One region of the Pseudomonas rhizozeae genome, then DNA from elsewhere that is predicted to be linked to it. Evidence: predicted binding sites of a transcription regulator. Region 1 holds the regulator's gene; each other region holds the start of a gene.
The links. The regulator FliA, encoded in region 1, starts transcription of late flagellar genes. The targets are predictions, from matches to a motif close to CTAAAGTTTNNNNNNNNNNNGCCGNTAA.
Positions count from the first base shown of each region.

Region 2: RG836_RS18710 (methyl-accepting chemotaxis protein) is a predicted target of FliA. The motif match lies at 4,543-4,570, and genes of this name have one in related genera.
Region 3: RG836_RS06080 (methyl-accepting chemotaxis protein) is a predicted target of FliA. The motif match lies at 5,576-5,603, and genes of this name have one in related genera.
Region 4: flgM (flagellar biosynthesis anti-sigma factor FlgM) is a predicted target of FliA. The motif match lies at 5,196-5,223, and genes of this name have one in related genera.

Region 1 covers NZ_JAVLSB010000020.1:78,085-85,918, reverse strand. The annotation lists gene flhA (flagellar biosynthesis protein FlhA) at 1-1,331, shown strand, start outside; gene flhF (flagellar biosynthesis protein FlhF) at 1,343-2,671, shown strand; gene fleN (flagellar synthesis regulator FleN) at 2,789-3,619, shown strand; gene fliA (RNA polymerase sigma factor FliA) at 3,616-4,356, shown strand; gene RG836_RS04260 (chemotaxis response regulator CheY) at 4,523-4,894, shown strand; gene RG836_RS04255 (protein phosphatase CheZ) at 4,924-5,712, shown strand; gene RG836_RS04250 (chemotaxis protein CheA) at 5,737-7,834, shown strand, end outside.
Region 2 covers NZ_JAVLSB010000053.1:72,149-79,982, reverse strand. The annotation lists gene RG836_RS18735 (SDR family NAD(P)-dependent oxidoreductase) at 1-357, opposite strand, end outside; gene RG836_RS18730 (LysR family transcriptional regulator) at 482-1,378, shown strand; gene RG836_RS18725 (TylF/MycF/NovP-related O-methyltransferase) at 1,539-2,261, opposite strand; gene RG836_RS18720 (2OG-Fe(II) oxygenase family protein) at 2,258-3,124, opposite strand; gene RG836_RS18715 (transporter) at 3,387-4,409, opposite strand; gene RG836_RS18710 (methyl-accepting chemotaxis protein) at 4,693-6,315, shown strand; gene RG836_RS18705 (GAF domain-containing sensor histidine kinase) at 6,331-7,515, opposite strand; gene RG836_RS18700 (PepSY domain-containing protein) at 7,691-7,834, opposite strand, start outside.
Region 3 covers NZ_JAVLSB010000021.1:379,912-387,745, reverse strand. The annotation lists gene rep (DNA helicase Rep) at 1-991, opposite strand, end outside; gene RG836_RS06095 (putative bifunctional diguanylate cyclase/phosphodiesterase) at 1,254-2,927, shown strand; gene RG836_RS06090 (NorM family multidrug efflux MATE transporter) at 3,049-4,446, opposite strand; gene RG836_RS06085 (LysR substrate-binding domain-containing protein) at 4,605-5,525, shown strand; gene RG836_RS06080 (methyl-accepting chemotaxis protein) at 5,716-7,692, shown strand.
Region 4 covers NZ_JAVLSB010000053.1:11,127-18,960, forward strand. The annotation lists gene flgE (flagellar hook protein FlgE) at 1-463, opposite strand, end outside; gene RG836_RS18410 (flagellar hook assembly protein FlgD) at 495-1,220, opposite strand; gene flgC (flagellar basal body rod protein FlgC) at 1,236-1,679, opposite strand; gene flgB (flagellar basal body rod protein FlgB) at 1,683-2,090, opposite strand; gene cheR (protein-glutamate O-methyltransferase CheR) at 2,450-3,277, opposite strand; gene RG836_RS18430 (chemotaxis protein CheV) at 3,323-4,255, opposite strand; gene flgA (flagellar basal body P-ring formation chaperone FlgA) at 4,337-5,098, shown strand; gene flgM (flagellar biosynthesis anti-sigma factor FlgM) at 5,260-5,586, shown strand; gene RG836_RS18445 (flagella synthesis protein FlgN) at 5,636-6,103, shown strand; gene RG836_RS18450 (flagellar brake protein) at 6,201-6,947, shown strand; gene RG836_RS18455 (MFS transporter) at 7,025-7,834, opposite strand, start outside.

The sequences.
Region 1 (7,834 bases):
TGGTGACCCGTGCGTCGGGCTCCGAAGACATGGGCAAGCAGATAAACCGCCAGATGTTCGCCTCGCCCAAAGCCTTGGCGGTGGCCGCGGCGTTGATGGCGGTGATGGGCCTGGTGCCAGGCATGCCGCATTTCTCCTTCCTCAGCATGGCCGCGCTTGCCGCCGGTGGTGCTTATCTGTTCTGGCGCAAGCAAAACGTGGTCAAGGTGCAAGCCTTGCAAGAGGTCAAGCGTCAGCAGGAGCTGCTGCCATCCCCGGCCCGCGCCATGGAGACCAAAGAACTGGGCTGGGATGACGTGACGCCGATCGACATGATCGGCCTGGAAGTCGGTTATCGCCTGATTCCGCTGGTGGACCGCAACCAGGGCGGGCAACTGCTGGCGCGGATCAAGGGCGTGCGCAAGAAGCTGTCCCAGGACCTGGGCTTCCTGATGCCGACGGTGCACATCCGCGACAACCTCGACCTGGCGCCCAGCGCTTATCGTCTGACCCTGATGGGGGTGATCCTCGCCGAAGCGGAGATCTACCCGGACCGTGAGCTGGCGATTAACCCCGGCCAGGTCTACGGCACGTTGAACGGCATCACCGCCAAAGATCCGGCTTTCGGCCTGGAAGCGGTGTGGATCGAAATCAGCCAGCGCGCGCAGGCGCAGTCACTCGGTTACACTGTGGTCGATGCCAGTACAGTAGTGGCCACCCACTTGAACCAGATTTTGTACAAGCATTCCAGCGAGCTGATTGGGCACGAAGAAGTCCAGCAACTCATGCAATTACTGGCCAAGAGTTCGCCAAAGCTTGCCGAGGAACTGGTACCGGGCGTGGTGTCGCTGTCGCAGTTGCTCAAGGTGTTGCAGGCGCTGTTGGCCGAGCAGGTGCCGGTGCGCGACATTCGCAGCATCGCCGAAGCGATCGCGAACAACGCGGCCAAGAGTCAAGATACTGCCGCATTGGTGGCAGCGGTTCGCGTCGGGGTGTCCCGCGCAATCGTCCAAAGCATTGTAGGCACTGAGTCCGAGCTGCCTGTGATCACTCTGGAGCCAAGGTTGGAACAGATATTGCTCAATAGTCTGCAGAAGGCAGGACAAGGCTCTGAAGAGGGCGTGCTGCTGGAGCCAAGCATGGCGGAAAAACTGCAGCGTTCGTTGATCGATGCCGCGCAGCGCCAGGAAATGCAAGGTCAACCGGTGATTCTGCTGGTGGCCGGTCCGGTTCGCGCCATGCTCTCGCGCTTCGGCCGTCTCGCCGTCCCCGGTCTGCATGTGCTGGCTTACCAGGAAATACCGGACAACAAGCAAGTGACCATCGTTGCGACAGTAGGGCCCAACGGCTGAGGTAGTGGTTTATGCAAGTTAAGCGTTTTTTCGCCGCCGATATGCGTCAGGCCATGAAGCTGGTTCGTGATGAGCTGGGCGCTGATGCCGCCATCATTGGCAACCGCCGCATTGCCGGTGGTGTCGAGCTGACGGCGGCGCTGGATTACAAATTGTCGGCGCTGGCCCCGCGGGTTCCTAACATGGAACTCGAGGATGAGCTGCGCAAGACTCAGTCGCGCATCGTCACCGCCCAGGCCGAACTGAGCCTGCGCAGCGATGGCGACAGTGACAAGGTCACCAACCGCCAGTTGTTCGCCGGCCTGCCGCTGACCGCTGCCGAGCCATTGATCGAACCGACCTACAACGAACCCAAGCGTCAGCCAGCCCCAGCGCCGGCCGCCGTGGGGGGCGTCGATCCGCGTGCCTTTGACTCGATGCGTTTCGAACTCAACAGCCTGCGCGAGCTGATGGAAGTGCAGCTCGGCACCCTGGCCTGGAATCAATTGCAAGGCAGCCGTCCGGCCCAGGCCAACCTGTGGCGTCGTTTGCAGCGCATTGGTCTGTCCGGGCCGTTGTCCCGCGACCTGCTGGCGATGATCACCGATATCGAAGAACCTCGTCAGGCCTGGCGCATGCTGCTGGCGCACCTGGCGCGGATGATCGCCACCCCGGAAATCGAGCCATTGGAAGAGGGCGGCGTGATTGCCATGGTCGGCCCTGCCGGCATGGGCAAGACCACCACCCTGGCCAAGCTCGCCGCCCGTTATGTGCTCAAGTACGGCGCGCAAAACATCGCGCTGGTGAGCATGGACAGCTTCCGCATTGGCGCCCAGGAACAGCTCAAGACCCTCGGCCGCATCCTTAATGTCTCGGTGACTCACGTCGATCCGGGCCAGTCGCTGGTCCAGGCACTGGAACCCTTGCTGCGCAAGCGCGTCGTATTGATCGACACGGCCGGCCTGCAAGCCAGTGACCCAGCGTTGCGCATGCAATTGGAAAGCCTGGCAGGCCGCGGGATCAGATCGAAGAATTACCTGGTTTTGGCCACCACCAGCCAGAAACAAGTGCTGACTGCCGCTTATCACAGTTACAAGCGCTGCGGGCTGGCCGGGTGCATCCTGACTAAACTGGATGAGACGGCGAGCCTGGGCGAAGTGTTGAGCCTGGCCATTACTCACGAATTACCGGTGGCCTACCTGACCGACGGCCCGCGGATCCCGGACGATCTGCACTTGCCGCGCCGGCACCAGTTGGTCAGCCGCGCGGTGAGTGTGCAAATGCAGGAAGAACCCAGCGAGGAAGCCATGGCTGACATGTTCGCTGATATCTACCACAGCCCGACCAAGCAGGTCGGCTGAGGTATTCATGAACACTTTTTGTACCTACATCGATGGTCTGCCATGCATTGTTCCATTGGTGAACGCGCAGCCAGTAATGTGGCCTCCGTCTAAGTAAGACAAGGTAAAGAAAAAAACATGGGCAGCATGCATCCCGTACAGGTGATCGCGGTGACCGGCGGCAAAGGTGGCGTCGGGAAGACTAACGTGTCAGTGAACTTGTCCCTGGCTCTAGCTGAACTTGGCCGTCGTGTCATGCTGCTGGACGCCGACCTGGGGCTGGCGAACGTCGACGTTCTGTTGGGGCTCACCCCCAAGCGGACGCTGGCGGACGTTATCGAAGGGCGCTGCGAGCTGCGTGACGTCTTGCTTCAAGGCCCCGGCGGGATTCGTATCGTGCCGGCCGCGTCCGGCACCCAGAGCATGGTGCACCTGAGCCCGGCGCAGCATGCCGGTCTGATCCAGGCGTTCAGCGACATCGGCGACAACCTTGATGTACTGGTGATCGACACCGCTGCAGGTATTGGTGACTCGGTAGTCAGTTTTGTCCGCGCGGCCCAGGAAGTGTTGCTGGTGGTGTGCGACGAACCGACCTCGATCACCGACGCCTACGCCCTGATCAAGTTGCTCAACCGCGATTACGGCATGAACCGCTTCCGCGTCCTGGCCAACATGGCCCAGAGCCCGCAAGAAGGCCGCAACCTGTTCGCCAAGTTAACCAAAGTCACCGACCGCTTCCTCGACGTCGCCCTGCAATACGTCGGCGCCGTGCCGTATGACGAAAGTGTGCGCAAGGCCGTGCAGAAACAGCGCGCGGTGTATGAAGCCTTTCCGCGTTCCAAATGCGCCTTGGCCTTCAAGGCCATTGCGCAAAAGGTCGACACCTGGCCATTGCCTGCCAACCCGCGTGGGCACCTGGAGTTTTTCGTTGAACGCCTCGTGCAACAGACGGCAGGACCCGTGCTATGACAGCCAGCGGCTACAACCTTTACAAGAAGTCGGCCCGTGATGCGCAGTACGAGTTGATCGAGCGTTACGCGCCCCTGGTCAAACGCATTGCCTACCACTTGCTGGCGCGTCTGCCGGCCAGTGTTCAGGTCGAAGACTTGATCCAGGCCGGCATGATCGGCCTGCTCGAAGTGTCGACCAAATATGACGCCAGTAAAGGCGCCAGTTTTGAAACCTACGCGGGCATTCGAATCCGCGGGGCCATGCTGGACGAGGTCCGCAAAGGGGACTGGGCGCCACGCTCGGTGCACCGCAATACCCGAATGGTCAGCGACGCGATTCGCTCAATTGAAGCTAAAACCGGTCGTGACGCTAAAGATCACGAAGTTGCGGCCGAACTCCAATTGAGTCTCGACGATTATTACGGGATTTTAAATGACACCTTGGGCAGTCGCCTGTTCAGTTTCGACGACCTCTTGCAGGACGGCGAACACGAAGGGCTGCACGAGGATGGCGCGAGTGCTCATCTCGAGCCGTCACGCGATCTGGAGGATGAACGCTTCCAGGCGGCGCTGGCGGATGCGATTGCCAATTTGCCGGAGCGTGAGCGACTGGTGTTGGCGCTGTACTACGACGAAGAGCTGAACCTCAAGGAAATCGGTGAGGTCCTGGGGGTCAGCGAATCGCGGGTCAGCCAGTTACATAGCCAGTGCGCGGCCCGTTTGCGGGGGCGTTTGGGGGAGTGGCGAGCGCGCTGAAGGCAGTGTGGGGACACTGCGAACGAGGCTGGCGGGTGCAAAAACCTGCCGGTCGCGATCTGTTGTGCTCCACGCAGCCATTGAGTGCTTTGCCAGATTGAATGAAATGGCGTGTCCAGGTGCTGGGCGCGTTTAAGTCTGCTTGGAGGTCGAATTGGACAAGAACATGAAAATCCTCATCGTTGATGACTTCTCAACGATGCGGCGGATCATAAAAAACCTGTTGCGTGACCTTGGGTTCACCAACACGGTCGAGGCTGACGATGGCACCACCGCCATTCCGGTCCTCAACAGCGGCAGCATCGACTTTCTGGTGACGGACTGGAACATGCCTGGCATGACCGGTATCGAACTGCTGCGCCACGTGCGCGCCGATGAAAAACTCAAAAGTCTCCCCGTGCTGATGGTGACCGCTGAAGCCAAGCGCGAACAGATCATCGAAGCAGCCCAGGCCGGCGTTAACGGCTATGTGGTCAAGCCTTTCACCGCCCAGGCGCTGAAAGACAAGATCGAGAAGATCTTCGAACGCATCGGTTGATCGCCACGCCACTGCGCCACGGGGGAGCTATGGAGCACAAAGAATCTTCACTGGGCGATTTTGAATCGACCCTGAAAAAACACGCGGTCGAACTGGTCGCCAGCCTTGAAAAAGGCAAGTTCGGCGACGCCGTGCAACTGATCCATGAGCTCAACCAGACCCGTGACCGCGGCCTGTATCAGGAAGTGGGCAAGCTCACCCGTGAGCTGCACAGTGCGATCGTCAATTTTCAGATTGACCCGCACATGCCGCAAGCCGAGGAAGTCTCGCAGATCACCGACGCTACCGAGCGCCTGGGCTATGTGGTCAAGCTGACCGAAGCGGCGGCGAATCGCACCATGGACCTGGTGGAAACCGCGACCCCGCTGGTCAATGCTCTGAGCACCGATGCCCAGGCCTTGAGCACCGATTGGGGCCGATTCATGCGCCGCGAAGTCGGCGCCGAAGAGTTCCGCGAGCTGGCTCGTCGCGTCGACGGTTTCCTGACGCGCAGCGCCGAGGACAACCGTGCTGTTTCCAGCAACCTCAACGACATTCTGCTGGCCCAGGATTACCAGGACCTCACCGGCCAGGTGATCAAGCGCGTGACCCAATTGGTCACCGAAGTGGAAAGCAATTTGCTCAAGCTGGTGTTGATGGCCAGCCAGGTTGATCGCTTCGCCGGGATCGAACACGACCGCGATGCGATGCTGGCTGAAAAAGATCCACAAAAACATCTCTCTCAGGGTGAAGGTCCGCAGATTCATGCCGATAAAAGAGAAGACGTTGTGTCCGGTCAGGACGATGTGGACGATTTGCTGTCCAGCCTTGGATTTTAGGTTTCTTTAGGAGCACCCCTACACATGAGCTTCGGCGCCGATGAAGAGATCCTTCAGGATTTCCTGGTTGAGGCCGGCGAGATTCTAGAGCAACTGTCCGAGCAACTGGTCGAGCTGGAAAGCCGTCCGGATGATGCGGATTTGCTCAATGCAATTTTTCGCGGTTTTCACACTGTAAAAGGGGGCGCCGGCTTCCTCCAGCTCAATGAGTTGGTGGAGTGCTGTCATATCGCCGAGAACGTGTTCGACATCCTGCGCAAGGGTGAGCGGCGCGTCGACTCGGAATTGATGGACGTGGTTCTCGAAGCACTGGACGCGGTGAACAGCATGTTCACTGAAGTCCGCGAACGTGGCCCGATCACCCCGGCCACGCCTCAATTGCTGGCGGCCCTGGCGCGTCTGGCCGAGCCGCAATCGGCTGACGAAGTGGCGCCGGCCGCTGAGGTCGAAGCGCCTGCCGCCGAAGCGGAACCGGGCGATATCACCGATAACGAATTCGAACAGTTGCTGGACTCGCTGAACGCCGTCAAGGCCCAGGCCGAGGCCCCCGTGTCTGCTGCCCCCGTGACCGCCAGCAGCGATGCGGCGAGCGATGAAATCACCGACGCCGAGTTCGAGTCGTTGCTTGATCAACTGCACGGCAAAGGCCAGTTCGCCGCCGACGCCGTCACGCCTGCAGGGGGCGCATCGTCGGCCGCCGCGGCAACGAAAGCGCCGGGTGACAGCTCCGACATTACTGACGACGAATTCGAAGCACTGCTCGACCAGTTGCACGGCAAGGGCAACTTTGCCGTTGATGCGCTGGAGTCGGCCATTGCCTCGGTTCCGGCCGCTGCACCGACCGCTGCGGCGGCGGGTAGCGACCTGATTTCCGATCACGAATTCGAATCGCTGCTCGACGAATTGCACGGCAAAGGCAAGTTCAGCGAGGTCAACGCGGGGGCCGCGGTGGGCTCTGCGTCCTCCAGCGCTGCAGTCGCCGAACCGGTGGCCAAGGCTGTGCCAAAACCGCCGGCCAAGGTCGAAGCACCGAAGACTGCCGCCGCGCCAGCCGCTGCCGCGCCGGCCCGTGCGCCAACCCCCGCTCCGGCCGACAAACCGGCCAGCGAAGCCGAGACCACCGTGCGGGTCGACACCGCACGCCTCGACGAAATCATGAACATGGTCGGCGAGCTGGTGCTGGTGCGTAACCGCCTGGTGCGCCTGGGTGCCAACAGCGCCGACGAAGCCATGTCCAAGGCCGTGTCCAACCTCGATGTGGTCACCGCCGATTTGCAGACCGCGGTGATGAAGACGCGGATGCAGCCGATCAAAAAAGTCTTCGGGCGTTTCCCGCGCCTGGTTCGCGACCTGGCTCGCCAGCTCAAGAAAGAGATCAACCTGGAACTGGTTGGCGAAGAAACCGACCTCGACAAAAACCTCGTCGAGGCCCTGGCCGATCCGCTGGTCCACTTGGTGCGCAACGCGGTCGACCACGGCATCGAATCGCCGGAAGAACGCGAAGCATCGGGCAAGGCCCGGGGCGGTCGCGTGATACTGGCGGCCGAACAGGAAGGCGATCACATCCTCTTGTCGATTTCCGATGACGGCAAAGGCATGGACCCTAACGTCCTGCGCTCCATCGCGGTCAAGCGTGGGGTGATGGACAAGGATGCCGCCGACCGGTTGAGCGACACCGAATGCTACAACCTGATCTTCGCGCCTGGCTTCTCGACCAAGACCGAGATCTCCGACGTGTCCGGTCGTGGCGTGGGCATGGACGTGGTGAAAACCAAGATTTCCCAGCTCAATGGTTCGATCAACATCTACTCGACCAAGGGCCAGGGCTCGAAGATCGTCATCAAGGTGCCGTTGACCCTGGCGATCATGCCGACCCTGATGGTGATGCTGGGCAACCAGGCGTTCGCCTTCCCGCTGGTCAACGTCAACGAGATTTTCCACCTCGACCTGTCGCGCACCAACGTGGTCGACGGCCAGGAAGTGGTGATCGTGCGCGACAAGGCACTGCCATTGTTTTACCTCAAGCGCTGGCTGGTCAGCTCCGCCGCTCACGAAGAGCAGCGTGAAGGCCATGTGGTGATCCTTTCGGTGGGCACCCAGCGGATCGGCTTTGTCGTCGATC
Region 2 (7,834 bases), on a different contig from region 1:
GAAGTGGATGTTCAGCAGCAGGTCGAATTGCTCTGGCGTGGTGTCAACGAAATCGGCATGCAGGCCGATCCCGCCATTGTTGATCAGAAAGTCGAATCGCTCGCGACCGAATTGGTCCTTGAGGATCGCGCTGAACCGCGCGCCGAAATCGCCGAAGCTTTCGCTGCGGCCGACGTTCAGCTGCAGCATCGTCGCACGGCCGCCCAATTGTTCGATCTGTGCGACCACGGCTTGCGCCTCGGCCTCCTGGCTGTTGAACGTGCCGATGATGTCGACACCTTGCGCGGCCAGGTGCAAGGCAGCGCTTTTGCCGAGGCCGCGGCTAGCGCCGGTGATCAGGGCGATTTTACGGGTCATGGTGATTCCTCAAGGGTGATGGGGGAGGCGATGTGAGGAAGTGTATTTATCCGCGACAAGGTGATAAACGTAGCGGAAACGAAATCACTGATCGGTTTAGCCGAACAATTCAGGCGTCAAACCCATGAACAAACTGGACCTGTTGCGCACCTTCGTCCGGGTGACCGAAATGTCGAGTTTCACCCTGGCCAGCGAAAGCCTCGGCCTGCCGCGCTCCAGCGTCTCGGAGCAAGTACAGGCGCTGGAAGCGTTAGTGGGCACGCGGTTATTACAGCGCACCACGCGCAAAGTGCAGGCGACCCAGGATGGATTGGTACTTTACGAGCGCAGTAAAGACCTGCTGTCGCACATGGACGAAATCGAAGGCCTGTTCCGCCAGGACGCCAGCGCGCTGGTGGGGCGGATCCGGGTCGACATGCCGAACATTCTCGCGCGCCGCGTGGTGATGCCACGGCTGCCGGAGTTCATGGCGCTGCACCCACACCTGGCACTGGAGATCAGCACCACCGACCGCCGCGTGGACCTGCTCAGCGAAGGCTTCGATTGCGTGGTGCGGGTCGGTGCGCAGCCGGATCAAAGCGTGGTGGCGCGGCACCTGTGCGATTTCGTCATGGTCAACTGCGCCAGCCCGGCGTACCTCGAACGCTACGGCGTGCCCGAAGGCCTTGAAGACTTGGCGCGGCATCGGCTGGTGCATTACGTCGGTGTGCTGGGCTCGCGCTCGGAAGGGTTTGTGTATCAGGTCGACGGGCAGGTGCACCGGGTACCGATGGACGGCAGCGTCACAACGAATAACAGCGACGGTTATGAATCGGCGTGCCTGGGTGGATTCGGCTTGATCCAGGCGCCCATCATCGGCATGCGCCCGTATTTGCTCAGCGGGGAGTTGGTGGCCGTGTTGCCGCAATTCACGGCGCCCGCCATGGAAGTCTCACTGCTTCATGCCCGACAGCGACACCTGCCGTTGCGGGTCAGGGCGTTCATGGATTGGCTGGGGCAAGTGATCAGGGCGGTGGCTTGAGCAATCCCCGATGGATTGAGGTCAGCCAGAATCTTCAGCCAAAAACAAAACCCTGTGGGAGCGAGCCTGCTCGCGAAGAGGCCGGTACAGTCGACATCATCGTCGGTCGTGCCAGGGCTTTCGCGAGCAGGCTCGCTCCCAGTGGTTTTGCAGGGTTGGGTCAGACGTGGAAGTAACCCACGCACGAGTCAAACGGCAGGCGCTTGAGTTCGATTTTGTTCAGGTCGAGCACTTCACGCAAGGCTTTGGTTTCGCCGGGGAAGTTACGGTAGGCGACTTCGTCCAGGACCACGATTGCGCCTTTAGGCATGTACGGCAGGAAGGTTTCCAGGGCGACTTTGGTCGACTCGTACAGGTCGGTGTCGAGGATCAGCATAGCCACCACCAGATCCGGACGGGTCTTGACCCACTCTGGCACGGTCTTGACGATGTCACCTTTCACCAGCTCGCAACGCGGGATGCGGTTGACCGGGCGCAGCAGGTCGTTGGCGTCGATCATGTCCTGGATCAGCGACTGGTCGGTGTCGGAGAACATGGTCTCGTTGACGTCCGCCGGGTCTTCTTTTTTGTCGATGCTCTGGAAGCCTTCGAAGGTGTCGAAGCCGACGATCGAACGGTTGATCGCGTAAGGCTCGAGAATCATCGACAAGTGCATGTACAGCATCAGCGAGTTGCCCTTGTACACACCGCACTCGATGATCGCGCCGGGTACTTCGGCGACTTTCTTGAACAGCTCCATGCGCGACAGGGCAGCGGTCACGCCGATGCGGTTGGCGAACACGAACGGCGCGTCGGCCACGTACTCGGCATCGACCCGTTTCAGGACGTTGGCGCGGGTTTCGTTGTACTGGGCCTCGGCGGGCGTGATGCGACGCTTGGTCATTGCTGGATTCCTTGGAAATTCGAAAAGTCGTGAGCGTGGAAATAATCTTTGAAGCCCGCGCCGACATCCGGGCAGGCGCTGTCAACGTTGATGGCGCCGCGGTTGTGCTTGAGATCGTCGAGGTGCATCAGGCGGAAATCCACGCTGAAGCGGGTGCGGTCGGTGTGGTTGGCGACGGTGCCGTGCAGGTGTGAGCCGGAGAAAATCAGCATGTCGCCGCTGTTACCGGCCACCCGCACTTCGGACGCGCTGTTGATCGCTTCGAGCGGCACCGGATGCACCCGGACTTCCTCCTTGAGGTTGTCCTTGGCCTTGTGCCGCTGGTTGTTGATCCAGTCGTTCAGGCTCCATTCGCTGGAGGTGTTCTTCACCGGCACGTCGAAGTAGCCGCCATTGATCATCATGGTCTGGTCGGGGCTGATGGTGTGCACCGGCATCCAGGTGTTGATCTGACAATCGACACTGCCGTACCAGGTATCGCGATGGGGTTTGTAGGCGTAGCTGACGCCGGCGTGCAGGTACTCATAGTTCGGTACCACGCGAATGCGCGGCACGTCGAAAATGTACTCGCGCGGGTCGACGCCGATCTCGTCGATGAACGCCAGGATCAAGTCCTTGGCGCGCTGACTGTTGGTGAACTGGCCCTTGAGCCGGGTCACCAGAACCACGAATTCTTCCACGGGCATCAGCGTGTGCAACGCCTGGTGCCGGGTTTCGCCGTCGAACGCGGCGGTGATGCTTTCCTGAGCGAAAGCGCACAGGTCTTTGGCCGCGCGCAACTGCGTGTTCAGGAAAATATCGCCGGCGTAAATGGCTTCTTTGAAGTCAGCTTTTTGCTGAAGCTGATTGATGTACAGATTCACGGTTCCTCTCCTGAATACATCGAGTCTCTATAAAGTCGGCCACACGTTAGCAAACTGAAGTGCGATCTGGCGGATGGTAGGACAATAACCCGCGAATGGCCGGAACCCGCAACGAAACCTGTGGCAGGAGCGGCTTGCTCCCAAAACCATTCAACCCGGTTGTGTCAGCCATAAATGAGGCAGTAGGGGTTAAGGGCCGCTTCGCGCCCCAACGGGGGCGAGCCCCCTCACCACAAGACAAATCCAGGTCGATCGCCGGCCGCTAATAATCCCGCCGCTTGCGAAACGCCCAGCGCCCGGCTATGACGGTGAAGGTCACAACCAGCGCCACCAGCACCCAGAAGCCGTGCGGGTCGCCGGCCAGGGGGACGCCGCCGACGTTCATGCCGAAGAACCCGGCGATGATGTTGATCGGCAGCGCCAGCACCGTGACCACGGTCAGGGTGAACAGCGTGCGGTTGCTTTGTTCGTTGAGGTTGGCGGCGATCTCTTCCTGCAGCAATTTGATCCGCTCACCGAGGGCCGTGAGGTCGTTGATGATCAGCGCAAACTCCTCGGTGGATTTGCGCAACTCCTTGACGTCCTCCTTCTGCAACCACGGCGGCGGCCGGTTCAACAGGCGCAGCAGCGAGCCCGGTTCCAGCGCCAACAGCCGTTGCAGGCGCACCAGTACCCGGCGGTTGGCGCCCAGCTCGGCGCGGTTGGTGGACAGCCGGGACGACAGCAACTCATCTTCGATCTGGTCGACGCTGAGACTGGTCTTGCGCACGATCTGCGTCAGCACTTCGCCCTGGTCGCGCAGCAAATGCACCAGCAGTTCCAGCGGCGAACGGAAATGCTCGCCGGCCTTCACCGACGAGCGCAGCTTGTCCACCGAGTGCAGCGGTTGCAGACGCGCGCTGATAATCAACTTGCTGCGCACGCACACCCACAGGGTCGAGACGTCCGAGGAAACCATGCTGCTGAGGTTGAACACCACGTCGTTGACCACCGCCAACAGCGCCGAATCGACATGCTCGATGCGCGTCGACCGCGACCCTTCGTGCAGCGCCTCGAAAAACTCGTCGGGCAGCGCCAGGTGGCTCTTGATCCAGCGCTCGCACGCCGCGTGGGCCAGGTTCAGGTGCAGCCAGAGGAATTCGTCGCTGTCATCCAGATGTTGCAGGCTGCGCAACGCCATTGCCGAATCGATCTCGCGGCCACGTTCGCCGGGGCGAAAACTGAAACCGTAGAGCAGGCCGAACAGGTCCGAATCGCGATGACTGTGGTCGAGGCTATGGTTCATGGCGGCTCGCAGAAAGGAGGTGCATGTCGCAGGTTTACGGATTCAAGCAAACCCCATCATCGCAACCGAATCTGACGGTTTTGTGACCGTTCCATGGCGCCATAAATCCGCCTCTACCGACGGTCGGATAAACCTCAAGAACCGCTCTGGCACGCCGATCTCGCTTGGGTTAAGTTGCGCTCCCCGGCCATGAGCCGGGGTGCAGACAGGGAGGTCGACCATGTTCACGCCGGTGCTATCACGCCTGGGCGGTGTACCCCATTCCTGTCATGAGTAGTCCTCGATGTTGCAGAAATCCCTGAGAGCGCAAATCCTTGCCCTGCTAAGTGGCAGCTTGCTGGCGATGCTGTTGATCGCGCTGGCCTGCTTTCATTTTCTGTCCAGTGGCGTGCAGAGCTACAGCCAACTGATCGCCGGGCCGTTGCACACCTCGCAGTTGATCGATGAGGCCAACTTGCAATTCAAGGTTCAGGTGCAGGAATGGAAGAACGTCCTGCTGCGCGGCAAGCAGCCGGCGGATCTGGACAAATACTGGAAGCAGTTCGAAGAACGCCAGCGGGATGTGCAGCGGATTCTCGGCCAGTTGGCCGGGCAGGCGGGTATTGAGCCTGCCCTGAAAACCCGCATCGAACGTCTGCGGGAAGAGCACCGACTGCTGGGCGCGGCCTACCAGAAGGGCCGCGATGCCTACGTGGCGGCGGGCGCCGATCCGACGGCGGGGGACAACGCCGTCAAGGGTGTTGACCGAGCGGCCAGTGAACAAATGAGCGAGCTGGTGACTGAACTGCGTCAACAGGGCAACGAGCAATCGGCCCTGATCAGCGCCAGTGCCGAGCGCACGGTGTTGCTGGGCGTGGTGGTGATGCTGGCGTCCGGTTTGCTGATTGCGCTGCTCAGCCTGTGGCTGATCAACCGCAACCTGGTGGAGCCGATTCGCAAACTGATCGACTACGTGGCGCAACTCAGCCAGGGCAAGTTTGCCGAACGCGTGGCCAGCGACCGGCAGGATGAACTGGGCAAACTGGCAGTGGCTGCCAACACCTTGCGCGACTTCCTCGCGGAAACTTTCACCCGCTTGCAACGCAGTGCCTCGGACCTGGACAGCGCCAGTGGCGAATTGAACGCCATCGCGACCATCATGGCCAGCGGCACCAGCGAGCAGTTCAACCGCACCGACCAAGTGGCCACGGCGATGAACGAAATGTCCGCCACTGCCCAGGAAGTCGCGCGTCATGCCGCCGATGCCGCACGAGCCGCGGACGACGCCGATCAATCGGCGCAGCAGGGCGAGAAAGTCATGCAAGGCACCATCCACACCATCACGCGCATGCGCGGCGAAATCGCCAACACCGCCACGGTGATCCGTCAGTTGGAAACCGACAGCGGGCGCATCGGCAAAGTGCTGGAAGTGATTCGCGGCATTGCCGAACAGACCAATCTGCTGGCGCTGAACGCCGCGATCGAAGCGGCGCGTGCCGGTGAGGCGGGCAGGGGCTTTGCGGTGGTGGCCGATGAAGTGCGCAGCCTCGCGCAACGCACGGCGGCGTCGATCCTGGAAATCAATCAGATCATTGAAACTGTGCAAACCGGTGCGGTGGACGCTGCGCAAGCCATTGAGAGCGGCCAGTCGCGCAGTGAAGAGAGCGTCGAGCAAGTGACCCAGGCCGGCGCCATGCTGGAGCGCATCACCCTGGCCGTGGAAGCGATTCGCGACATGAACCGCCAGATCGCTACCGCCGCCGAAGAACAAACCTCGGTGGCCGAAGACATCTCGCGCAACCTGACCGAGATCACCTCGATCGCCAGCACCAACCTCGACAACGTTCAGCGCACGGAGTCCGCCAGTCGCAACCTGCATGGCCTGTCCGGGCAATTGAACGAGGTGACGGCGCGCCTGAGCGCCTGATGTTGCGCGCGCCGGTCAAGCCTGCGGGCTGGCCGGCAAGCTGAAGGTAAACGCGGTGCCGTCCTGTGCGGTCGAGGTGACCTGCAGTTGCCCGCCGTGGGACTGGGCGATCTGGCTGGCGATGTACAAACCCAGGCCCAGACCAGCCTGGGGCGTGTCGCGAGTCGGTCGGGAGTAGGGCAGGAACAGTTGCGGCAGAATCTCGTCGGCGATCTTGCCCGGGTTTTTCACCCTCAACTGCAGCGCGCCGTGCTCGACCTGCGCGCTGACTTCGACTTCGCCCTGTGGCTCGCCATGGACCATCGCGTTGGCCAGCAGGTTGGAGAGCAATTGACCGACACGTTCGCGATCAACCCGTAGCCCCTGCAAATCCCCGATGGACGCACGGATGCGGCGCTGCGGGTGCACGTTCTGGATTTCCTCGATCACATGGTTCAGCGTCGGCGCCAGGTCGCTGCACGGCGCCAGGTTGACCGGGATGCCGTTGCCCAACCGACCCCGGGCGAAGTCGAGGACATCGTCCACCAGTTGCGAAGCGCGTCGGGTGCTGCTGAGGATATGCCCCAGCAATTTGTCGCCGCTGGCGTTGGCCAGTTTGCGCTGCAGCATTTCCGCCGCCGCACTGATGGCGAACAGCGGGTTGCGCAAGTCATGGCCGAGCATCGCGATGAACTGCTCGCGGAACTCAGCGGTTTGCCGTTCCTCAATCAGAGCAGTCTCGGTTTGCTGCTGGTTTTCCTCGGCCTCAATCTGCAACGCCAGCAAACGCGCGAACGACTCCATGGTGCTCTGGATGGCGCTGGATTTGAGTTCGGCAGGGTTGGGGTCGAGGGCGCAGATGGTGCCGAAAAAGCTGCCGTCGCTGCGGAACACCGGCACCGAGATATAGCTTTCAAACTGATACAGGCGCGGCGTGTGGTGGTTGCAATACAAGGGGTCGGCGCTGGCCTTGTCGATCACCACCGATTGATGCGCGGAACGGATCTCGTGGCACAGGGTGGTGACCACATCCAGTTCGCCGCCGACTTGCAGGCCGAAGTCCAGTTGATCAAGCACCGCGCAGGCGGTCCAAGAATCCTCGGTGACCCGCGCTACTGCGGCGAAGCGCATGCCGGTCATTTCCCGAATCACTTGAAGGAGCGCCGGCACCGCGCTGATGCGACCGATGGTGGCGATGTCTGCTGCCGCGCTCGGCCTCATAACAAGGGTTCCCTACTGCATCGCCATGCGGTGTGCATGGGGCTGACGTGGGGATTCTAACTGCCCGGCGGCCAGTTGGCGCTAGCGGGTTGTCGGCTAAAGGGGTTCAGAGCAGCGCAAACGTGAAAAAGCCGCGCAACCCTATGGATTGCACGGCTTTGCAGACGAGATTTGATCAGTCGTCTTTTTTGTTCTTCAGCACTTTGCCGGTGGCGGCGTCCAGCTCAACGTCCCACTCTTCGTTAGTGGTGGCGTTGCGCAATTCAACTTCGTATTCATAACCGTTGAAGCGCTTGTCCAGGTCGGTGTCTTTGATGGT
Region 3 (7,834 bases), on a different contig from region 1:
TTTCCACGGCCACGCGCTCGGCTTCGGCGTCTTCGTTGCGGCAGCGGATCACGCGGATCTCGTCGCCGTGACCCATCTCGCTCCACAGTTGTTTTTCAAACTCGTGTGGGTTGTTCGAAATCAGTACGTTGGCGCAGCGAAGGATGCGGCTGGTGGAGCGGTAGTTCTGCTCGAGCATTACCACTTTCAGGGACGGGTAATCGTCCTTGAGCAGCATCAGGTTTTCCGGGCGGGCGCCGCGCCAGGCATAGATCGACTGGTCATCGTCGCCGACCACGGTGAACTGATTGCGCTGGCCGATCAGCAATTTCACCAGCAGGTATTGGCTGGCGTTGGTGTCCTGGTATTCGTCCACCAGCAGGTAGCGGACCTTGTTCTGCCACTTCTCGAGGATGTCGGCGTGTTCCTGGAACAGCTTCACCGGCAGCAGGATCAAGTCGTCGAAGTCCACCGCGTTGAACGCTTTAAGCGTGCGCTGGTAGTGGGTGTAGACGATGGCGGCGGTCTGTTCCTTGGGGTTGCGCGCGTTTTCCAGGGCTTCGGCGGGCAGGATCAGGTCGTTTTTCCAGGCGCCGATCATGTTCTTGATCTCGTCGACGCCGTCGTCGCCTGCGTATTCCTTCTGCATGATGTCGGTCATCAGGGCTTTGACGTCGGTCTCGTCGAAGATCGAGAAGCCCGGCTTATAGCCCAGCCGCGCGTGCTCCTTGCGGATGATGTTCAGGCCCAGGTTGTGGAAGGTACACACCGTCAAGCCACGGCCTTCACCGCCCTTGAGCAAGGTGCCGACCCGTTCCTTCATCTCGCGCGCGGCCTTGTTGGTGAAGGTCATGGCGACGATGTACTGGGCGCGGATGCCGCAGTTCTGGATCAGGTGGGCAATCTTGCGCGTGATCACGCTGGTCTTGCCGGAGCCTGCGCCGGCGAGCACCAAAAGAGGGCCGCCGACGTAGCTCACGGCTTCTTGCTGCCGGGGATTGAGTCGGGACATACGAAATTGTCGGAGTCGGTAACGAAATGGGCCGGCATTTTAACAGGCTCAGCGAATTGTGCTGCTCTCTCCGACTTGTGACCCCGGACTTATCTCTAATTGCCGCTTTTGCGACTTTCGCGCAGGATGCGCGGTGAATTTGCGTCTACTGTTCCAGTTTCAGACACAAATCAGTATTTGATAACGAATGTCATTGGGACATCGGTGATGGCACCGGCATAATGCCCGCCGCCAACACCTTTGCAGAGTCTAGGGAGCTAGCTTGTCTACGCCTGTCGAACCCTTGCGTTTGCTGCTACTGGCCGAAGAGCCGGCGTGGGCAGCGTTGTTGCGCGAGTGTCTGGCTCCGATGGGGAGCTCGGCTTTGCTGATCACGGCACCGAATTGGGAGGCTGTGAACAGTTTGTTCAGCGACAACCGCAGCGCGGTGTTGCTGACCACCCCGAGCCTTCAGCCAGCACCCGGTCGTTGCAACCTGCCGACGGTATTGCTGCTCGATCACGAGCCGCTCACTGCGCCCGATGGCGTCAGCGACTGGTTGGTGCACGATCTGCTGGACGCGGGCACCTTGCGCCGCTGCCTGCGGCATGTGCGCGAGCGCGGCGTGTTGGAAAACACCCTGCAACGCCTGGCGGAACAAGATCCGCTGACCGGCATCGCCAATCGCCAGGGTTTTCAGACCTTGCTCGCGGCGCGCCTGGCGGAGAACGACGGCCGTGGCCTGGCGCTGGGGCATCTGGACCTCGACAACTTCCGACACGCCAATGACGCCCTCGGTCATCAGGCCGGCGATCGGCTGATCCTGCAGGTGGTGGCACGGCTGAAAAGCCAACTGGAAGTCGGCGATCAGCTCGCCCGTCTCGGCAGTGATGAATTCGCCCTGTTGATCGACACCCGCCGCGCGCCGCAACGGGCCGAGTGGATGGCCGAGCGCATTGTCGAGGTGATGTCCGAGCCCTATTGGGTCGACGGTGAAAGCCTGCTGATCGGTTGCAGCCTGGGCATCGCCCATGCCCGCGCCCAGGCCGGCGCCGATCCCCTGATGTGGCACGCGCACATCGCCATGCAGCAGGCCAAAAGCACCCAGGGCTGCACCTTCCATATCTTCAATGAACGCATCAACCGCAATGCCCGCAGCCTCGCCGACCTGGAAACCGAATTGCGCCGGGCCCTGCGTCGTGACGAGCTGGAGCTGCATTACCAGCCGCGCCTGAACCTGGCGGACGGGCGGATCGTCGGCCTGGAAGCCCTGGTGCGCTGGCGCCATGGCGAGCGCGGCTTGTTGCCGCCGAGCGAGTTCGTGCCGCTGGCCGAGCAGAGCGGCTTGATCGTGCCGTTGGGTTACTGGGTAATTTCCCGCGCCTTGCGTGACATGCAGGCCTTGCGCGAGCGTGGTTTGCCGCCGCTGCACATGGCGGTGAATTTGTCGTTCCGCCAGTTCCAGGACAGCCAGTTGCTTTCGACCCTGAGCCGGCTGATTGCCGAACGCGGCGTCGAGGCGCAATGGCTGGAGTTCGAATTGACCGAAACCGCCGTAATGCGTCGCAGCGACCTGGTCCAACAAACCATGGACGCCCTCGGACGCCTCGGTGTGCGCTTTTCCCTGGATGACTTTGGCACTGGGTTTTCCTCATTCGTGCACCTCAACAGCCTGCCAATTGCCTTGCTCAAAATCGACAAAAGCTTCGTCGGCGGCATGGAGCAACGGGAAGAAAACCGCAAACTGGTACACGCCATGATCAACCTGGCCCATAACCTGAGCCTGCAAGTGGTGGCCGAAGGTGTGGAAACCCAGGAACAACTCGACCTGTTGAGCGGATTTGGCTGCGATCAAGTGCAGGGTTACCTGATCAGCAAGCCGTTGGCGCTGGTGGACTTGGTGGAGTTCCTCACCTCCGACAGCAATCAGCAGGCCGTGTTGGAAGGGGTGGTTTAGGCCGGTTGTTCATGGCCACGACACCTGTGTGGCGAGCCTGCTCGCGAAATCCCAGGGTCAGTCGCCATCCATGTTGACTGACACACCGCATTCGCGAGCAGGCTCGCTCCCACAAGGCGACTCATTCGGGCTGAAGCCCTTCCAGTCGTGGCTGCGCCAGCGGCTCGCTGCGAATCATCCGCTTGATCTTCCGTTCAAACGCCCAAGTCAAGCCCAGCGCCGCGCAGGCCAGCCCGACGGCCAGGCCCCACCAGACACCGGTCGGGCCCCAGTGCAGATGAAACGCCATCCACCACGCCGCCGGCGCGCCGATTAGCCAATAGCAGCCCAGCCCGACCAGGAAAGTTGTCTTGGCGTCCTTGAGCCCGCGAATGCAGCCCATGGCAATGGTTTGCGTGCCGTCGAACAGCTCGAACCACGCGGCCACCGCCAGTAGGCTCACGGCCAGATTGATCACATCGCCAAATGCCGGATCGTTGAGGTCCAGAAACAGCCCGAGCAATTGATAGGGCAAGAACCACAAGACCATGGCAAAACACAGCATGATCGCCGCGCCGAAGGCGAGGCCGACCCGCCCGGCGAGGCGCGCCTGAAGCAATTGCCCAGCGCCGTAGTGCTGGCCGATGCGCATGGTGATCGCATACGACATACCCGCCGGCACCATGAACGCCACCGAGACAATTTGCAGGGCAATCTGATGCGCCGCCAACGGCGTGCTGCCCATGGTGCCCATGCACAGCGCGGCGAACGCAAACAACCCGGCTTCCACCGCGTAAGTGCCGCCAATCGGCAGGCCCAGGCGCCACAGTTCCTGCAGGTATTGGCGGTTTGGCCGCGACAGGCCATGGCGCAACGGGTAAGCGTCGTACGCGCGGTGCCAGCGAATGTGCAGGGCCAACGCCAGGGCCATCAGGTTGGCGACAATCGCCGTCACCAGGCCAATGCCCATCAAACCCAGTTTCGGCAAGCCGAACATCCCGGTGATCAACGCATAGTTGAGCAGGAAGTTGGCCACCGTGCCGCAGACGCTGATCACCATTACCGGAGAGGCGCGGCCGATCGCGCTGGTAAAGCCGCGCAGGGCCATGAAAGTCAGGTAGCCGGGCAGGGCGAAGGGCAGGGCGATCAGGAACTGCCCGGCCATCTGCACGTTGCTGTCAGTCTGGCCGAACATCAGCAGCACCGGTTTCAGGTTCCACAGCAGCAACGCAGCCAGCAGCGCCATGATCCACGCGAGCCACAGGCCAGCCTGGGTCAGACGCGCGGCACCTTCGAGATCGCCGCCGCCCTGACGGATCGCCACCAGCGTGCCGACCGCCGCAATCACTCCGATGCAGAAAATCGACACGAACGAATAACTCGCCGCGCCCAGGCCGCCGCCGGCCAAGGCCTCGGGGCTCAAGCGCGCCATCATCAGCGTATCGGTGAGCACCATCAGCATGTGCGCCAACTGCGAGGCGATCAGCGGCCCCGACAGCCGCAGAATGGCCCAGAGTTCGCGACGTGCAGGATGCTTCATGGTCATCACGCTCAATTCTTATAGAGGACAGGAAACCGTCGATTCTCGGCGCTCTCAACCCTTTGCACAAAGGGATAAAAACGATCATTAGCATGACTCAAACTCATGCTGGGGAGTTTCTGCTAGGGTGACAGCATCCCGTTGTCAGAGATTTCCCAATGTCCCGTCGTCTTCCTCCCCTTTATGCCCTGCGCGCATTCGAAGCGGCGGCGCGGCACAGTTCGTTTACCCGGGCCGCGGAAGAGCTGTCGATCACCCAAAGCGCAGTCAGCCGGCACATTCGCACACTGGAGGAGCATTTTGCCTGCCGCTTGTTTCACCGTAGCGGCCGTAACCTGCAACTTACCGAGTCGGCGCGGCTGATCCTGCCGGGCATCCGCGAGGGCTTCACCGCCCTGGAGCGCGCCTGCAATACCCTGCGTGCCGAAGACGACATCTTGCGCATGAAAGCCCCGTCGACCCTGACCATGCGGTGGCTGCTGGCGCGGCTCAGTCGTTTTCGCCACCTGCAACCCGGCAATGAAGTGCAACTGACCAGCGCCTGGATGGACATTGATCGGGTGGATTTCAACCACGAACCGTTCGACTGCGCGGTGATTCTCAGCAACGGTAATTTTCCTCCGGACTGGGAAGCCACTCTGCTGTTTGCTGAGGAACTGATCCCGGTGGGCGCGCCGAACCTGCTCGACGATCAGCCGTGGGACGTTGCCCGGCTGGCCAGTACCGAGCTGCTGCACCCGGCGCCGGATCGCCGCGACTGGCGCAATTGGCTGGAACGCATGGGCCTGGCGGACAAGGTCTCGCTCAAGGGCGGGCAGGTGTTCGATACCCTGGAGCTGGGCATGATCGCCGCCGCGCGTGGGTACGGCGTGTCGATGGGGGATTTGCTGATGGTGGCCGAAGACGTTGCCCAAGGACGGTTGAGCCTGCCGTGGCCGACCGCCGTGGCCAGCGGGGAACACTATTACCTGGTGTGGCCCAAGACACGACCCGGCGGTGAACGCATGCGCCGACTCAGCGACTTCCTGCAACACGAAGTCAGCGCCATGGAATTGCCCGCAGTCGAGCGCCTCGCGTGAACGTTTGCGCCCCCTGAAATAAAGGCTTACAGCCATACCCGCACAATTCGCTCAAGTATTGGCTTTTGCCGCCGAATCTTGAACATGGGACTTCCGTTTGCAGCGGCCCCGTTTCACCCCTTTTTCTAGAATATTTTGCTGAGCGTGCCACGAGATTATGGATGATCCGTCGACTCGGCCAGGAGCTGTCATGTCTCAACCCCGTGCCCGGATCGCCTCGCAGCTAGGCCTTGCCCTTGCCGTGATACTGGCGATCGTGATCAGCGGCAGTACTGTGTTCGCCTTGCGTTCGCTGGACGCCGCCAACCTCGACACCCGTGAAGAGCATCTCGCCAGTGAAGCACGGCTGCTGGCTGACCAGTTGAACACTTTCCACAGCACGCTGCGTGAAAGCACCCAGCGTCTGGCAGGGCTGTTCGAGAAGCGCTTCAGCGCCGGCTTGACGGTGCATGCAGACGAACCTGTGGTAGTGGCCGGCACGCAAACGCCGGGTCTGCACCTGGGCAGCGAAGTGTTGAACAACAACTTCAAGGAAGTCGACGAGTTCAAGCAAATGACGGCCGGTGTCGCGACCGTGTTCGTGCGCAGCGGTGACGAGTTCATTCGCGTCAGTACCAACGTCACCAAGCAGGATGGCAACCGGGCCATCGGCACCGTGCTCGATCATGCGAACCCGGCTTATGCACGCTTGATGGCGGGGCAAAACTACGTCGGCCGCTCCTTGCTGTTCGAGCGCTTTTACATGTCGCAGTACACGCCCGTTCGCGACAGCAGCGGCAAAGTGATTGCGGTGTTGTACGTCGGTTTTGACTACACCGACGCGCAGAACGCGCAGTTTGAAAACCTCAAGCGTTTCCGTATCGGCCAGACCGGCTCGCTGGCGCTGCTGGACGAGCAGAACAAGTGGCTGGTGCCGATCGCCGGCGTGCAGGCGCTGGACGTGGCCACGCCGATCATCGCCAGCCTGGCGAAAACCCCGGGCAAGGGCGATTTCTGGAGCGACAAGTCCGAAGACTTCTACAGCGTAGCCGTGCCATTCGAAGGTGGGCCATGGTCGGTGGTGGCGAGCATGCCGAAAACCGAAATCCGCGCCGTGACCTGGAGCGTCGGCATCCAGTTGGCTATCGGCAGCCTGTTGGCGATGTTGATCGCGGTAGGTTCGGCGGTGTGGCTGCTGCGCAGCAAATTGGCGCCGCTGGGCGACCTGGTGCGCCAGGCGGAAGCCTTGGGCGCGGGTGATTTGAGCGTTCGTCTGAACGTGGCCAGCAACGACGAAATTGGCCAACTGGCTCGCGCCTTCAACAAGATGAGCGAAGCACTGTCGACCATGGTTTCGCACATTCGCAAAGCGTCCGAAGAGGTCAACAGCCGCGCGCAGGCTTTGTCTGGTCTGTCTGGCGGTGCCTACGAAGGCATGGAGCAGCAGTCCGGCGAAATCACCAGCATGGCCGGCGCGGTGGAAGAATTCAGCGCCACCTCGCTCAACATCGCCGACAACATGGGTGCCACCCAACGTCTGGCGCAGGAGAACGCCCAGCAAACCCAGATCGGCCGGAGCTCGATGAACGAAGCGTCGTCGTCGCTGGAGCAAATTGCCGGTGCACTGAACAGCACCGCTACGGTGATCAACACCTTGGGCCAACGCTCCCAGGAAATCGGTGGCATCGTCGGCGTCATTACCTCGATCGCCGAACAAACCAACCTGCTGGCACTCAACGCCGCCATCGAAGCCGCCCGTGCCGGCGAGCAGGGCCGAGGCTTTGCCGTGGTCGCCGACGAAGTCCGCAACCTCGCCTCTCGCACCCGCGAAGCCACCGATGAAATCTCCGGGATGATCCACAGCATCCAACAGGAAACCGGCAACGCCATCAGCACCATGGAACAAGGCAACCTGTTGATGCAGGAAGGCCTGTCACGCAACGCCAACGTCGCCTCGGCCCTGGCTCGCATCGACGAACAAAGCCGCTCCGCCGGCCAGCAATTCGCCGCCATCACCACTGCCACGCAAGAGCAAAGCAGCACCGCGACCTTGCTCAGCAGCAACCTGCAAAGCATCGCCCTGGCCAACAGCGAACAGCGCGAAGTGGTGTCGAACCTGGCGATCACGGCCAAGGAACTGGAGAAATTGGCAGCCGACTTGCGAGCCGAGGTTGATCGCTTCCGCTGAGTGGCCCCGTGTTTGTGGCGAGGGAGCAAGTTCCCTCGCCACATGATTCGGACATGGAGCGCTCAGTCATACCAAAGCATAAAAAGACCGCGCCGAGGTATGAGTGTCAGCCTGGCTTTCAAGATTTAAAGTGTGTTGACGA
Region 4 (7,834 bases), on a different contig from region 1:
TGGCCGTCGGTTTCGGGCTGAGGCTCGAAGTGTCGATCTTCAGGTCAGTCAGGATGCCGTTGATGATCTTGCCGTTGCCATCGACGCCGTAACCCTGCAAGCGGTTGCCATTGTTGTCGACGATGAAGTTTTCCGGGTCGACCTTAAATGCACCGGCACGGGTGTAGCTAAGGGAACCGTTGTCGCTCATCACGAAAAAGCCGTTGCCCTGGATCGCCATGTCCAGCACGTTGCCGGTGTTGCTCACGTCGCCCTGGCCGAACTGCTGGGAAACGTTAGCCAGGCGCACGCCGTTACCGACGGTTTTGCTGCCGGTACCCAAGCGGGTGGCCGAGTACACGTCTTCGAATTCCGCACGGGACGATTTGAAACCGGTGGTCGCCACGTTGGCGATGTTGTTACCGGTCACGTCCAGTTGTTTGTTGGCTGCATAGAGACCGCTAAGGCCGATATTGAAAGACATATTCCACTCCTTTGTGCCGGGTTAGTCGGCTCTACTTACCAATGGTTTGAACGTTGGAGATGCCCACCTTGCCGAGGCCGGCCAGGTTCAGCATTAACTCTTCGCCAGGAATCATGGTGACGCTGTTGACGGTCGCGGGCAGGTAGGTGTCCAACGCCACCGACTGACTGTCGATGGTGGTGGTGGCGGTAAAGGTGTAGCTGCCCGCCGGGGCCACTTCGCCTGCTTCGTTCTTGCCGTCCCACTTGAAATCGGTGACGCCGCCGTTCTGCTTCTCCAGGACGATCGAGCGCACGGCTTTGCCGTCGGCATCCTTGACGTTGATGGTCACGGTCAGCGGATCGCCCGACTCCGGGACCACCACAGTGCCGTCCATGGTCTTCGACGTGTCGACCACGGTCTTGTCGGTCTTGATGATCACCGAACGGCCCACCAGCGACGACGCCTGCAGCGCTTGCGACGAGCCGAACGCATCGGAGATGTTCTTCACCGAGTCGTTCAGGGTAGTGATGCCTTCCAGGCTGCTGAACTGCGCCAGTTGTGCCACGAACTCGCCGTTGTCCTGCGGATCGAGCGGGTTCTGGTTGTTGAGTTGGGTCACCAGCAGCTTCAGGAACGAGTCCTTGCCCAGGGTCTGACTACCGGTAGCCGTGCTGGTCGCCGAAGAGATCGCGTCGTTAGTGGTGGCCGGGGCTTTATAGGAGTTAGCCAGGACATCCTTGATGCTTACGCCGCCGGTGGTATCGGTCACACTCATTTGTGTCGCCCCTTATCACTGACCGAGGGTCAGGACCTTCTGCATCATGGTTTTGGCGGTGTTCATCATTTCAGCGTTGGTCTGGAACGAACGGCTGGCGGAAATCATGTCGGCCATTTCTTCAACCACGTTGACGTTCGGGTAGTAGACATAACCCTTCTCGTCCGCCGCGGGATGGTTCGGCTCGTAACGCGCATCGAGGTTGCTCTGGTCTTCGACCACGCCCAGCACTTGCACGCCTTGGCCGGCGGCATCCTGGTTCTGGAACAGCGAATCGCTGCCGCCGGTTTGGCCGCCCTGGAACATGGTGGCGAACACCGGGTGACGGGCGCGGTAGGTCTGGTCGATGCTCGACGACACGGTTTCGGCGTTGGCAATGTTCGAGGCCACGGTGTTGAGACGCGTGGTCTGGGCGCTCATGCCGCTACCGGCGATGTTGAAAACACTGGCAAGTGACATGAATTACTCCCCGCGCAGGGCTGAAACCAGCCCTTTGAATTTGCTGTTGAGCATGGTGAAGCTGGCCTGGAAGCCCACGGCGTTTTCCGCGTAGTTGGACTGTTCAAGTTGCGCATCAACGGTGTTCTGGTCGATCGACGGTTGCATCGGCGTGCGGTACATCAGCGATTCGCCGCCGTTGCCCACGCCTTCGGCCTCGATATGACGGCTGTTGGTCATGTTCAGGGCGAACTTGCCCCCCTTGGTCTTCTCGTTCTGCTCGGCGAGCACTTTCGAGAAGTCCAGGTCCCGAGCCTTGTAGTTCGGGGTGTCGGCGTTGGCGATGTTGTTGGCCAGGACTTCAGCACGCTGGGCGCGGAAGCCCAGGGCTTGTTCGTGGATACCGAGCGCTTTATCGAAGCTGATGCTCATGTCGGGAAACCTTCGGGTGACCTGATTTTTCGTATCAGGGATATAGCAAGCCGCGTGCCAAACCACTGAAGCCCCATAAACCGGGGCTTTGCCGGGAAGTGGCAAGGCGGCAATGCCAGAAAAGCGGCAATGGGCTTCCGCCAGATGCCGCTTTTCTGCCGCTTTCGCCAGCGCCAAGCCCTCCTCCTGTGGGGGCAAGCCTGCTCGCGAAGATGGCGTGTCAGTCGACATCCTCGTTGAATGACAGACTGCATTCGCGAGCAGGCTTGCTCCCACGAGGGGACGGTGCTGCCGGGGAAATCGCAGGCAAAAAAAACGGGAGCCCCTGAGGACTCCCGTTTTGCAATGCCGCCAACGAATCATTTCGCCTGATAAATAATCCCCGGGCTGCACTGGACCATTTGGTAATGATCCGGCAAACCGTTCAGCGCTTCCGACGCACCAAGGAACAAATAGCCTCCCGGCTTCAAGGTGCTGTGGATGCGCAGCAGGATGTCTTTCTTCACCTCGGCGGAGAAGTAGATCAACACGTTGCGGCAGAACACGATGTCGAATTTGCCCAGGCTGGCGTAGCTGTCCAGCAGGTTGAACGAGCGGAATTCCACGCGGCTTTTGATTGGCGCCTTGATCGCCCAGCGTCCTGGCCCTTTCGGGTCGAAGTAGCGCTGCAGGCGTTCGGGCGACAAACCTCGACCGATCGCCAGGCTGTCGTACTCGCCGGTCTTGCAGTTGTTGAGCATGGTGCCTGACAGGTCGGTGGCAACGATCTGCACGCCCATCTTCAACTGGCCGAGATTGACCCGTTCGAACTCGTCGATCGACATCGACAGCGAAAACGGTTCCTGGCCCGACGAACACGCCGCCGACCAGATCCGCAGGCGCTGGCCTGGCGCTGCCTTGATCGCTTCCGGCAAGACTTTGTTCTTCAGCACTTCAAACGGATAGGTGTCGCGAAACCACAGGGTTTCGTTGGTGGTCATGGCGTCCACCACCATCTCGCGCAAACCGCTGCGCGGCTGGGTCTGGATGCGCTGCACCAACTCGCCCAGCGACTTGATGCCCTGCTGCTCCATTAACTTATTGAGGCGGCTCGAGACCAGGTACTGCTTGTTTTCACCGAGCAAAATGCCACAGGCTTTTTCCAGGAAGACCCGGAATTGTTCGAAATCCAAATTACCCGTAGACAATGATGCCGCCTCTTACTCGTGTTGATCGCCAGCGGCAAAAGGCCCCTAGCTGATGTCTGCTGCTTTGATCCGCTCGACGACGCGGGATGCCAGGTCATCCGGGCGAAATTTGGCCAGGAAGTCATCAGCACCGACTTTCTTGACCATCGCCTGGTTGAACACGCCGGACAACGAAGTATGCAGGATGATATGCAGCTTTTGCATGCGCGGGTCGTTGCGGATTTCCGCCGTCAGGGTGTACCCGTCCATTTCCGGCATTTCGATGTCGGAAATCATCATCAGGAACTCTTCTTCCGGCTTCTTGCCTTCATCGACCAGTTTGCGCAGGTAATCCAGCGCTTGCCGCCCATCGTTCAACGCCACCACTTCGACGCCGACCGTTTGCAGGCAACGGGTCACCTGCTTGCGCGCCACCGACGAGTCATCAACCGTCAGCACCCGCAGCGACAGCGCCTTGTGTTGGGTTTCAACGTCCACCACACCGATCGAAATCGCTTCCGGAGTGGGCGCGACTTCCGCCAGCACTTTCTCGACGTCGATGATTTCGACTAACTGATTGTCCACCCGAGTCACAGCGGTCAGGTAATGATCCCGACCAGTGCCCTTGGGCGGTGGATGGATCTCTTCCCAGTTCATGTTGACGATGCGCTCCACCGAGCGCACCAAAAACCCCTGGGTCTTGGTGTTGTACTCGGTGATGATCACGAACGGATTGCTTTGGTCGAGCAACCGGCCAGAACCGGTGGCCATGGCCAAATCAAGAATCGGAATGGTCGCCCCACGAATATTTGCCACCCCGCACACGACAGGACTGGACTTGGGCATCAACGTCAGCTTCGGGCATTGCAGCACCTCGCGCACCTTGAATACGTTGATCCCGTAGAGCTGCTGGCCGTCAAGACGGAACAACAACAACTCCAGGCGATTCTGCCCCACCAGCTGTGTGCGCTGGTTTACCGAATCCATTACACCCGCCATGCCAGACTCCCCAACCAACGCTAAGTGTGTTGCGACGCACATTCATCACTAAACGGCACGGCGCTTGCTTTTTAACTTGTCATGAACGCACAAACGACATTTTTTCGACGCCTGACCTCCGCTGGCCGCCAATGGCTGTGTGCGGCGACGGCGCTCGTTCTGTTTAACGCTGGCGGCCCTGCCCTTGCGGACTCGGTCACCCTGCCTGATCTACTTATCGGCGTCACCCAGGGCTTTCTTGAATTCACCGTAGAGGACTATCTGGCCACCAGTCAAACGGAAGGTCGCTATGAAATCCAGGTGAATCAGCTCGATCCGCGCATGCGCATGCCTGCCTGCGACAAGGAATTGACAGCGACCCTGGAGAGCCCGGCGACCCCGATTGGCCGGGTCACGGTGAAGCTGCGTTGCGACGGCGTGTCGCCCTGGACCGTGTTCGTGCCCGCTCAAGTCCGCCTGTTTCGCGATGTCGTGGTGACCGTCCGGCCGCTGAAACGCGCGGGGATTATCGAGCCCGGGGACGTGGCCATGCGTGAACGCGACATCAGCCTGATCAGCCAGGGTTACCTGACGTCGGTGGACCAGGCGATCGGGCAGCGATTGACCCGACCAACGGTCAATGATCAAGTGATTACCCAAGTGCACATCGAACAAGCCGAAGTGATCCGCAAAGGTGACCAGGTGGTGATCACCGCCCGCAGCGGCACGCTCAGCGTGCGGATGCCCGGCGAAGCCCTCGCCAACGGCGGCATGAGCGAGCAAATACGAGTCAAGAACCTTAATTCGCAACGGGTGATCAAGGCGCAAGTGACCGCGCCGGGACAGGTGCAGGTGTCTATGTAGAAGACCGGATGGACGACTGGCGCGCAGCCCGGCTGTTCCCTAAACTGTGGCCCATGCTGGCAAGCGCTGACGTGCGCACGCTCATTGATAAATGAGCCTAAAGTTTTTCGGGGTATGGCCGAAAACATGGCAAGCGTCCAAATATCCAGAGGTTTTCAATCATGGTCATCGATTTCAGCCGTTTAAACAGCTCCCCGTCACTCACAGGCAGTACGCGTACCAGCGCCAGCAAGGATCTCGGAGAAACCGACAAGTCCGCGACGCTGAATAGCCCGGCCGAACAGGCCGCTGCCGCCAAGAGCGGGGAATCGGTACACCTCAGCAATGAGGCTCAGCAGTTGCAGAAGGTCACTGACAAGCTGCGCGATCAACCTGCGATCGACAAGGCGCGTGTCGCCGAGTTGAAAGCAGCCATCGCCGATGGCAGCTACAAAGTCGACAGCAACCGTGTAGCCAGCAAACTGCTCAACTTCGAAGCCCAGCGCTAAGGCCCCGGCCGGCGCCAGGCTTTTGGACGCTTAAAAACCAAGGCCAGCCATGCACGACACTAATCTACTGCAACTGATCACCGACGACTTTGCCCCAGCGCAGTATTTGCTGGAGCTGCTGCAGACCGAGTCGCTCGCCCTGCACGGTCGCGACATGCCTCAACTCGAGGACATTCTGGCGCAGAAGCAGGCGATGATCGTGTTGCTCGAACAGCATGGCCGCAAGCGCAGTGAACTGCTGGTCAGCCTGAACCTGCCGCCGACCCGCCAGGGCCTCGAGCAACTCGCCAGTCACTCCGACATTGGCGAACAGTTGCTCAGCAGCAGCGATGAATTGACTCGCCTGCTCAACGCCTGCCAGGACATCAACACCCTCAATGGCCGCTCGATCCAGGTGCAGCAGGCCGCCACGGCCAATCAGTTGAAAATCCTCAATGGTGGCGAACCGCCGACCCTCTACGATGCCCGTGGCTCGACCGCCAACATGGCCAAACCACGCCCGCTCAGCCAAGCCTGACATATCACGTAAATGAGCGCGCTCTATTCAAAGCGCGCAACATGCTGGCAAAATGCTGGCTCTTGGAAGTCGTATTTTGTCTGGAGAGTGACTGAACGTGTTCAACGCCTTAAACGCGGATGATGCTCCGCAACCGCCCAAGGTGCTTTCCACGGCGCTGGAAATTTCCAACACTCTGCGCATGCTGCAAGAAAGCCACGATCCTCTGATCATTACCTTCCACGAACGCAGCCAGCGCTTTCAGAGCTACCTGGTGAACGTTGACCGTGACAGCAACCAGATCGCCCTCGACGAAATGATTCCCCGTGACGGTGAGCGCTTTCTGCTGGCCGGCGAGCCGTACCGGATCGAAGGCTTCCATGACGGCGTGCGCGTCGCCTGGGACAGCAACGGCACGCTCGACATCGGCGAATTCGGGGGGGCGCGCTGCTACCGTGGCACGCTGCCCGACGAAGTGGTCTACCACCAACGCCGCAACGCCTTCCGCGCCGCGCTTAAACTTACCGACCTGGTGAGCATCGAACTGGGCGGCGAAAAGCTCAAGGCGCCAATCCGGGGCAAACTGCTGGACATCTCTGCCACCGGCTGCAAGCTGCGCTTCGACGGCGACATCACCAGCCGCCTGCAATTGGGCCAGGTTTACGATCGCTTCACCGCTGATCTGCCGTTCGGCAGCATGGTGGCGCCGGTCGAGCTGCGTTACCTGCATTTCGAAGAGCGCATCGACACCACCTTCGCCGGCGTGCGCTTCCACAACATGAGTGGCCAGGTACAGCGTCAGGTTGAACGTTTCGTTTATCAGCTGCAGCGCGAAGCGCGACGGTTCGATAAAGACGACATGTGATTCGAGCAGCTCAAAAAAAACGGGCAGTCCTTTGCGGGGACTGCCCGTTTTTTTATGCCTGAGGGTTTAGCGCGGGATCAGGGCCGCGCTTGGGTGAAGTCTGGTGTCTCCGGCTCAGGCGGCTCTTCATCGGTCGCCTGGCCTTGCCACTCAACCTCTGCTTCCGACTCGCCATCAGCGGCGGGCTCGGCGTCTGGTTCGCCCGTGGCTTGGGTACACATCTGATCCTGGACAATCTGCTCGTCGACCCGCGGATCGAGTGCCGCCACCAGCGGCGAACTCGACATGCTGTCGGGCATCGCCACGTGATGCAAGGGCGCATCGTCGACCTGATGCAGGTTGGTCACGGCTTTCGGGCGGATTCGCCACACCAGCACCAATGCAAAGAAGCTGAAGAACGCGTAGAGCATCTGGCTGCCGAACAACTTCATCAGCACCCCCGCCACTAACGGCCCGATGCTCGCCCCGATGCCGTAGGTCACCAGCAGCATGGCGGTCAGCGAGACCCGGCGATCGCCCTCGACATGGTCATTGGAGAACGCCACCGCCAACGGATAAAGGCAGAACTGCACCAGCGAGCAGAGGAACCCCGCTATAAACAGCACCTCCAGCGGCACCTGCGACAGGATGGCCAGCGGCAGCGCAGCCACCGCCAGGCACAGGGCGAAGCAGCGGATCAGCAGCGCTCGATCATAACGATCGGACAACCAGCCCAGCGGCCACTGCACCACCAGCCCGGCGAAAATGCAGCTACCCATGAACAGACCGACCTGCTCGGTGCTCAGCCCTTGCTGCGAAGCGTACAACGGCGCCAGACCGTAAAACGAGCCAACGATCAGACCGGCGCCCAACACGGTACTCAGCGACTGCGGCACACGCTTCATGAA